DNA from 4 places in the Mesorhizobium sp. B2-1-8 genome. Region 2 is predicted to be linked to each of the others. Evidence: predicted binding sites of a transcription regulator. Region 2 holds the regulator's gene; each other region holds the start of a gene.

Region 1 (2,202 bases), 3.2 Mb from region 2:
CCTCGCCCGGCCGCGCGCGTATGCCGCCGCCCACCATTGCCGCCATCGAGGCCGAATGATGCGGAGCGCGGAACGGCCGCCGGTCGGTCAGCTTGCCCTCGCCGAGCTCGCCAGCCACCGAGGCGATCATCGAAACCTCGAGTAATTCCTTCGGCGCCAGCGGCGGCAGGATCGACGGCAAACGCTGCGCAAGCATCGATTTGCCGGAACCGGGCGGACCGATCATCAGGAGATTGTGGCCGCCGGCGGCCGCCACCTCCAGCGCGCGCTTCGCCGTCTCCTGGCCCTTGATGTCGGCAAGGTCGGGCAGGTCGCGGGCCGAGGCATGGATGCCGGCTTCGGGGCGAGACAGCACCTGCGTGCCGCGGAAATGGTTGGCTATGGCAATCAGGCTGCGCGGCGCCAGAATGTCGAATTCCCGCCCCGCCCAGGCCGCTTCCGGGCCGCAGGCGAACGGGCAGATCAGGCCCTTGCCCTCGGCATTGGCGCCGATCGCCGCCGGCAAGGCACCGGCGACCGCCGTAATGGTGCCGTCTAGCGACAGTTCGCCGAGCACGACATAGCCGGCCAGCATGTCGCCCGGAATGGCGCCGAGAGCCGCCATCAGCCCGAGTGCGATCGGCAGATCGTAATGGCTGCCTTCCTTGGGCAAGTCGGCGGGCGCCAAATTGATCGTTACTTTCTTCGATGGCATCGACAGGCCCGACGCGTGCAGGGCCGCCTGGACCCGTTCGCGGCTCTCGGCCACCGCCTTGTCCGGCAGGCCGACGATGTGCATGTTGACCTTGCCGGGCGCGATCATCACCTGCACGTCGACCGGCACGGCCTCGATGCCCTGGAAAGCGACCGTACGAACCCGCGCCACCATTTTCTGCCCCCGATGCCGGCTCGCCGCGGGCCTTGTGAACAGGCCGCGAGCGACGTCAACGCAAGACAACCACAGATTTCAGGCTTAGGCAAGAACAATACAAGAACAAAAAGGACGGATTTCGTGGAAAAGGCTAGCCCTCCCCTCGCCCTCGGTTTGTCCCCCACGCAAGGGTTCCACTGGCCCCCCGATCAAACCCGGAACATCTCCGGAACCTGTAACCGCCCCGGCTGCACAGCGCTTGTATGCGGTTGCAGAAAGCGGAACATGGTTAAGACAAAATGAAAACAGGCCATTCGACCCGGCGCCGCAGAGGAGAGGAGCGGGCACGGTCAGTATATATTTTAGCAACTGCTTATAATTGTATGCCGGCTCCAAATGGGATATGAATCCGTCGCGGTTCCGACAATCGCAACGTCAGGCTCCGCGTCGAGTACAGGGAGGATGACATGGCCGGTGTGGAAGTCAGCAAATTTGCGTCCAAGTCTCACAACAGCCCGGATGAAGTTCGCACGCCGGACAAGACGCGCGTCGAAGTGGTGCGCCTTCCCGGCTATACGTTGGGCCGGCTCAACATGGAGCCGGGCTGGAAATGGTCCGAATGCGTGAAGCCGGTGGTCAAGACCGACAGTTGTCAGGTTTCGCATGTCGGCTACGTCGTCTCGGGAACCATCACCATCAAAATGAATGACGGAACCCAGAAAACGTTTGGGCAAGGCACGTCCTATACGATTCCGCCGGGCCACGACGCCTGGGTGGAAGGCAACGAGCGCTTCGTCTGCATCGAAGTCATGAGTGCCGAGCAGTATGCCAAGGCATAGTAAGATGTAGGCTCCAGGCCGAGCGCGGTCGGCAGGTGGTAACGGCTGCCTTCCCTGGGCAGGTCCGCCGCCGATGCCTGGAGCGCCGCCTGTCCGCGCCCGCAGTCACCGCCCTGTCGGGCAGGCCGACGATCTGCATGCCGCCCGGCGCGATTCATCAGCGGGACATCGGCCGCCACGAGGCCGGGAGCCATTGTGCGAACCCGCCACCAACTGTCCGGGCCCTGAACGAAGTCCGTCCGCCACGCTGCGATCAGGTGAGATCAGACCAACACCCCAGCCCTCGCCGGAGATCGGCGCGATAGCTGCCGCGGCCGACCCGCGTCCAGTGTCCCGGGATGTCAAAACCATCGTCTCCTAATAAGATTATTATTGCAATGAGACAGAAATCTCATTATGAGGTGCCCATCGTTCAATCTCACCCAGGGATCACACCACATGTTTTCGACCCGAGCATTTCATTCCGATGCCTCTGAACATCATCGTTGGACGCCCCCTGGGCCGATCCTTCGA
Region 2 (2,202 bases):
AGCCGAAAACTGGAAACGCGCCCTGATCTCCGAAACAATCGTTAAACCGGAAATGTTCGACAAGACGGACGGGCAATTCGATATCGCCGCTCCCACCGACCTGCCGCAGGGATCGCCGTTCTATTGCCGTGAAGGCCTGTGTCTTGCCAGGCACCCCTCCGGCGCGATCATCGCCTATGTCGAGGATCGCAAGAACACCTGGAAGGCCTGCGCCTTCGCCGACCTGATCGTCGTCAATGACGCGACCGCCTATGACGCCTGCCACAATCCGCTGGTTCTCGTTGTCACGAAACGGCAACTGGCCCGCAAGGGGAGTGCCGCCGTCTTCTTCGATCCCCAGTCGGCCACGAGCCCGGCTGCGATCGAATTCGCCGTCGACGGACCATACCGGCCCTGGCACGAGCAGCGAAAATTCTCACGCGAGGCGAGGGGGCTGCCGCCCTATAAAAAGCCTGACAAACCCGATGGCAAACCGGTTCAGTAGCGTCTTATCAGCCCGACCAGTTTGCCCTGCACCTTGACCCTGTCTGGCCCGAAGATGCGTGTTTCGTAGGCTGGATTGGCGGCTTCGAGCGCGATCGAAGCGCCCTTGCGGCGAAACCGCTTCAGCGTTGCTTCCTCCTCATCGACCAGCGCCACGATGATTTCGCCCGGACTTGCCGTATCGGCATTGCGGATGATGACCGTGTCGCCGTCGAAGATACCGGCCTCGATCATCGAGTCGCCCTTGACCTCCAGCGCATAGTGCTCGCCGCCCATGATCATGTCCGGCGGCACCGAAATCGAATGCGTCTGATGCTGGATGGCATCGATCGGCACACCGGCGGCGATACGGCCCATGACCGGGATGGACACGGCTGAAACCGCATCGTCGTCGTTACCGGCCGCGGGCAGGCGAGAAGGCGCCGCCGCCGGCCTGATCTGGCGGCCGAGACCGCCTTGGCCAAGGCTGCCCTGGATGACGCTTGGCGAGAACTTCTTCGCCGCATTGAGGCCCGGCGCGATCGAGTCCGGCAGCCGCAGCACTTCCAGCGCGCGCGCCCGGTTGGGCAGCCGGCGAATGAAGCCGCGTTCCTCCAACGCCGTGATCAGGCGATGGATCCCCGACTTGGAGGCAAGATCGAGCGCTTCCTTCATCTCGTCGAAAGAGGGCGGTATCCCGCTTTCCTTGAGCCGTTCGTGGATGAACATCAGCAGTTCATGTTGCTTGCGTGTCAGCATGGCGGCCCCCAAGGCAGTGAACGAAGGTCTGAACCAGAATCGAAAAACAAACCCAGAACAAACACTATCTGTTCCAGTTGTGTTCCGCAACCGTTTAAAGTTTAATGAATTTGTTAAGGCGTCTGAAGTTTTTTGCCCGCGACAGCGGACGGCAATCGACCCTTTCCGCTGTCGGCAAGGACATTGAAATCGTTTTGGTTAATGGGCTGTGGCCCATCCTCCGCCGAGGCTTGGCATCAGTCTTTTTGAGGGCTTTTCCGGGGATGGATCGTAAAAATTATGGATCCATTATTCGCGGAACGAAACGAAACCAAAACGCCAACGATTGTAGCTTCGGGGTAGCGACGGATCCAGGCGTCCGGCCGGCTCCGATCAAGTGCGTGCGAACAGGCGTCGCGGAAGCGCTGAAGTCATCCGGCGACAGCTTTCAAGCTGCCGGCGCGGGCGGCGTACTCGGTCGCGCCGCTGTCTTCGCTGTGGACATAGACATGCAGGGTGTAGCCGATATGCGCAGTCATCAGCGCCTTGGCCCGCTCGACGTCACGATCGAGTGCCGCTTCCATGATCGCGGTATGGTGTTCGATCGCAATCGCTTCACGCAGTGCCTCCATCGCCTCTTCATAGCCATCCTTGAGGCCAGCCGCGGCCCGCAATGTCGGCGCCAGACCAAGAAAACGATGATGCCGGCGCAGCTGATCCGAGATTGTCGAGCGGAAACGCAGCAGCCAATCGCATGTGGCGGCGCTCAGCAGCGCCGCATGGAAAGCCTCGTGGTTCTCGTCCCATTTGTCGACGGCCGCATCCGAGGGATCGTCGACCGCGGTCTTGCAGCGGGAGAGCCGGTAGTGGGCGGTGACGACAGCATCCTCCCACTCCTTGCTGCCTTTCTCCATCGATTCGAGGAATAGGGGGATCTCGACCACCATCCTGGCGCGCGCCAGGTCCTCCAGTTCGGCCCGCGATACCGGAGCCACGGTAAAG
Region 3 (2,202 bases), 1.1 Mb from region 2:
CACCGTCACCGTGCGGCCGGGGCGGTTCCTGGCGCGCAGCCGGCTGGCGACGCGGTCGGCCAGATGCAGCAGTGTCGGCACGATCACCCGCGCAACGGCCGGTTTTTGCCCGAGCGCCGACTGCGCGCCGGCCGAGTGCGCCCGGCGCTTCGTCTCCAGCTTGCGCGGATCGCGGTTCCACGACAGGGCCGCGAGCTTTTCACCGGCGGCGGGGCCGAGCAGCCGCGTCAGCGCGCCGCAGTGCGTCCGGGCCAGTTCGCCGATGGTCTCGACGCCGATCTCGGCCAGCCGCGCCCTGGTCGCCGGTCCGACGCCCCACATCAGCGAGACCGGCAAGTCGTGCAGGAAGGCAAGCTCGGTACCGGGGTCGACCACCACCAGCCCGTCGGGCTTGGCGACCTGCGAGGCGATCTTGGCCAGATGCTTGGTGCGCGCCACGCCGATCGAGATCGGCAGGCCGAGTTCGGCCCGCACACGGCGGCGGATCGCCGTCGCGATCTCCCGGGGGGAGCCGAACAGATGAGTGCAGCCGGCGACATCGGCAAAGGCCTCGTCGATGGAGATGCGCTCGACCACCGGCGTGAAATCGTCGAGCACCTTGATCGCCGCATCGCCCAGCCGCTGGTAGTGGCTGAAATTACCGCCGACGAAGGTCAATTGCGGGCAAAGCTCGCGCGCCTTGCGCCCCGGCATGCCGCCGCGCACGCCGAAGGCACGGGCCTCATAGGAGGCAGCGAGCACCACGCCGCCGCCAACCGCGATCGGCTTGCCGCGCAATGCCGGGTCCAGCAACTGCTCGACCGAGGCATAGAAGGCGTCGAGATCGGCATGCAGGATGGTGGCCGTCGTTTCCATCCTGTTCCGCTCATCCGCGATTGCTGATAGACCAGAACATATAGAGAACAAATGCGGATCGTTGTCAATGCGAAGCGCCGAGGGCTCGTCCTTTGCCCACAGGCGAGGCGGAGCCTAGACAATATGCTCCGCCCGCAGCGTTGCCTTCATTCGCTCCAGCGCCGGCTCACCGCCGGCCGCCAGTTCGTCGGCGATGCGGGCCAGCTTGTCATCGGCCTTGCGGTGCTTGCTGCCCCAGGCGCCGAGCGTGGCCAGCACCGGCAAGAGGTCGATGCCGACCTCGGTCAGCCGGTAGATTGCCTTCAACCCGTGGCTCGGGTCGCCGCTGCGGGTGATGATGCCTTCATCCTGCAGTGTCTGCAGCCGCTCCGCCAATGTGCGCGAGGAGATGCCTTCATCGGATTGCAGGAACTCGCGAAAATGCCTTTTGCCGGCGAAGATCAGGTCGCGGATGATGAGCAGCGTCCAGCGGTCGCCGAGCAGTTCCAGCGACAGGTTGATCGGGCAACCGGATCTTTCACGTGTCGACATCTCTATGGTTCTATTTTTAAATCACTTTACTATTGACATCATTTTCCCGGCAGATCAAATGGTTCCGAAAGTAAACCATTTGCGACCAGGCTTGGCGAGGACAACCCGATGAAAAAGCTCATCCTGCAGATGCAGATGTCGGTCGACGGTTTCGTCGGCGCCGATGCTGACCACCCATGGCAACTCTGGGAATGGGGCGACGACAATGGCTGGGACGCCGAACTGAAGCGCGATTTCAACGCCGTGTTCGCCGGCATCGACACCATCCTGCTCAGCCGCAAGATGGCCGAGGAGGGCTATCTCACCCATTGGGGCAATGCGGCGAGGAAATATCCGGCCGATCCGTTCTATGCCTTCGCCCGGCGTGTCGTCGAGACGCGCAAAGTGGTGCCGAGCGACAGGCTCGAGGCCTCCCGATGGGAGCGTACGACGGTGGTAAGCGGAGACCTGCTGCGCGAGGTCAACGCGCTGAAGGCGGGCGAGGGCGGCGACATGGCCGTCTTCGGCGGCGCCGGCTTCGCCTCGGCGCTGATCGTGGCAGGGCTGGTCGACGAGTTTCAGCTGTTCGTCAATCCTGCCGTGCTGGGCGCGGGCCGCCGCATCTTCGACCAAGGCGGGTTCCGAAACCTGCGGCTGCTTGGTTCGAAAGCCTATGCCTGCGGCATGGTGGTCAGCCGCTATGCGCCGGCGGGCTGATCGCCGAGGGCTCGCGCGAACAAAAAAGACAATTGGGCGGAATCCTTTGCCCGCCTCTCTTCGTCTTCAAGGTGCGGTTGTCGGAAGGGCGGCCGCATCAATGCTGAATGGGAGAGACAG
Region 4 (2,202 bases), 2.6 Mb from region 2:
CCCTCGGTGGTGTCGGCGCGGCGCACCTGCTCGGCCATGTAATTCTCGTCGACATGGCCATGCCGGGCGAGGTCCATGTAGATCGAGGCGATGAGATCGGCATGCTGGGCGGGCGCAATCTTGCGGTAGTCCGGCAGCGCGCAGGCTTCCCACAGCAGCGCCACGCGCTTGGCATTGGTCGCGAGCGCGCGGATGCCTTCGTCGCGGGAGAGATGTTCGAGTGCCTGTGCATCGACGGCCGGCAGCGCGCGTGTCAGGCCTTCGACCGGGGCGTTGGTTTCGATCGATCGCTTCAGCGCATCGAGGCTGGCGAAATCGAATTGCGCGGTGCGCCATTGCAGCACCTTCACCGGGTCGAACTCATGGCCCTCGATCTTCTGGACCAGATCCTCGTCGAGCGGATCGACCTGACCGGTGACGCCAAACGTGCCGTCGCGCAGGTGCCGGCCGGCGCGGCCGGCGATCTGGCCGAGTTCGGCCGCCGTCAGATTGCGGTACTGGTAGCCGTCGAACTTGCGGTTCTGGGCAAAGGCGACATGGTCGAGATCGAGGTTGAGACCCATGCCGATCGCGTCGGTGGCTATGAGATAGTCGACATCGCCCGACTGGAACAGCGCCACCTGAGCATTGCGGGTGCGGGGCGACAGCGCCCCGAGAACCACCGCCGCACCACCCTGCTGGCGCCGGATCAGCTCGGCGATTGCGTAGACCTCGTCGGCGGAGAAGGCGACGATCGCGGTGCGCCGCGGCAGGCGCGTCAGTTTCTTGGAGCCGGCATAGGCCAGATGCGACAGCCGCGGCCGCGTCACCACCGAGACGCCCTTCAGCAGCCGCTGGAGAATGCCGTGCATGGTGGCCGCGCCGAGCAGCAGCGTTTCCTGGCGGCCGCGCAGATGCAGGATGCGGTCGGTGAAGATATGGCCGCGTTCGAGGTCGCCGGCCAGTTGCACCTCGTCGATGGCGACGAAGGCAGCGTCGGACTCGCGCGGCATGGCTTCGACGGTGCAGACCGAATATTTGGCGCCTGGCGGCTGGATCTTCTCCTCGCCGGTGATGAGCGCCACCTTGTGGGCGCCGACCTTCTCGCAGACGCGCGTGTAGACCTCGCGGGCCAGCAGCCTGAGCGGCAGGCCGATGACGCCGGTTTCGTGCGCCACCATGCGCTCTATGGCGAGATGGGTCTTGCCCGTGTTGGTCGGGCCAAGCACGGCGGTCACGTCGCGGCCCGACAGGATCAGCGGCTCGGTGTGTTTCTGCTGAATGTTCATCGGCTCGGAAATAAGGCTTTCTGGCCTCTCGTGGTCGGGAGCGTGCCTGGACGGCGCGTATGACAGCCGACACATAGGGATTTCGGGCGCGAAGCGAAAGCGGAATGTTCCGGCAGGGTGCCGAAGACGTGCGCGTCGACCCGCAAATGAGCCGCTGCTTAACAGTTGGAACGAGTCTGGAACGAATCAGCGACGAATCGCTGACTCCGAGAGATTCAGCTTTTGTTCACGGCTAGATATGGATTTTGTGACGACGAGTCTCACCACATGCTGAATCGTCGAAACTGGCCCGTTTTATGCTAGGTAGGCCTTGCCGTTAACTTTTGCCGGTAAACGATGCGGGAAGTACGGTACGCCCCGCTCAACATTATGAAATTGTTAATCTTTCTGAACTCGGCGTTAAGGAATTGCAGGCAATCGAGGCCATTAATGTTAACATTGCGCTCAAAGCCGGAACGAATCGGCGACAAATCAGCGCCAGCGGTATTTTCTCCTTTTGTTCCCCCAATATCTTGTGTTGTGAACAGCTTATCCACCGAGAATCCACAGGCTTAACCACAGGGTTTCGCACAGACGCGGCTGCCGTCATTAACCTTTGCGTGCCGGATTGGAGCATCGCGCCACAGCGAAGCCTTCCAAGGATCAAGCGTCGTTTGAAAGCGGACCGGTTTTCCGGTCCGCTTGTTGCGAGCACGCGTCGATCCCCCAGCCGTTAGCTGCGGTGAGAAGAGGACTCAGATGAAGTACTGGCCGCCATTGGCGGTGAGGGTCGAGCCGGTGATGAAGCCGGCGTCTTCGGAAGCCAGGAAGACAACGCAGCGCGCGATCTCTTCCGGTTCGCCCAGGCGGCCGACCGGGATTTGCGGGATGATGCGTTCGTTGAGCACCTTCTCGTCGATCGCCTTGACCATCTCGGTGGCGATGTAGCCGGGGC

Evidence for each region. The regulator LexA, encoded in region 2, represses DNA repair genes until DNA is damaged. The targets are predictions, from matches to a motif close to TGTTCNNNNTGTGTTCNG.
Region 1: FJ970_RS03755 (YifB family Mg chelatase-like AAA ATPase) is a predicted target of LexA. The motif match lies at 959-976, and genes of this name have one in related genera.
Region 3: dinB (DNA polymerase IV) is a predicted target of LexA. The motif match lies at 888-905, and genes of this name have one in related genera.
Region 4: FJ970_RS06630 (helicase-related protein) is a predicted target of LexA. The motif match lies at 1,435-1,452, and genes of this name have one in related genera.

The regions. Positions count from the first base shown of each region.
Region 1 is NZ_CP083952.1:793,939-796,140, reverse strand. It holds gene FJ970_RS03755 (YifB family Mg chelatase-like AAA ATPase) at 1-868, opposite strand, end outside; gene FJ970_RS03750 (cupin domain-containing protein) at 1,318-1,689, shown strand.
Region 2 is NZ_CP083952.1:3,946,271-3,948,472, forward strand. It holds gene FJ970_RS19290 (ComEC/Rec2 family competence protein) at 1-484, shown strand, start outside; gene lexA (transcriptional repressor LexA) at 478-1,221, opposite strand; gene FJ970_RS19300 (GntR family transcriptional regulator) at 1,632-2,202, opposite strand, start outside.
Region 3 is NZ_CP083952.1:2,881,969-2,884,170, forward strand. It holds gene dinB (DNA polymerase IV) at 1-855, opposite strand, end outside; gene FJ970_RS14115 (winged helix-turn-helix transcriptional regulator) at 970-1,386, opposite strand; gene FJ970_RS14120 (dihydrofolate reductase family protein) at 1,495-2,082, shown strand.
Region 4 is NZ_CP083952.1:1,362,896-1,365,097, forward strand. It holds gene FJ970_RS06630 (helicase-related protein) at 1-1,268, opposite strand, end outside; gene FJ970_RS06635 (hypothetical protein) at 1,568-1,804, opposite strand; gene phbB (acetoacetyl-CoA reductase) at 2,003-2,202, opposite strand, start outside.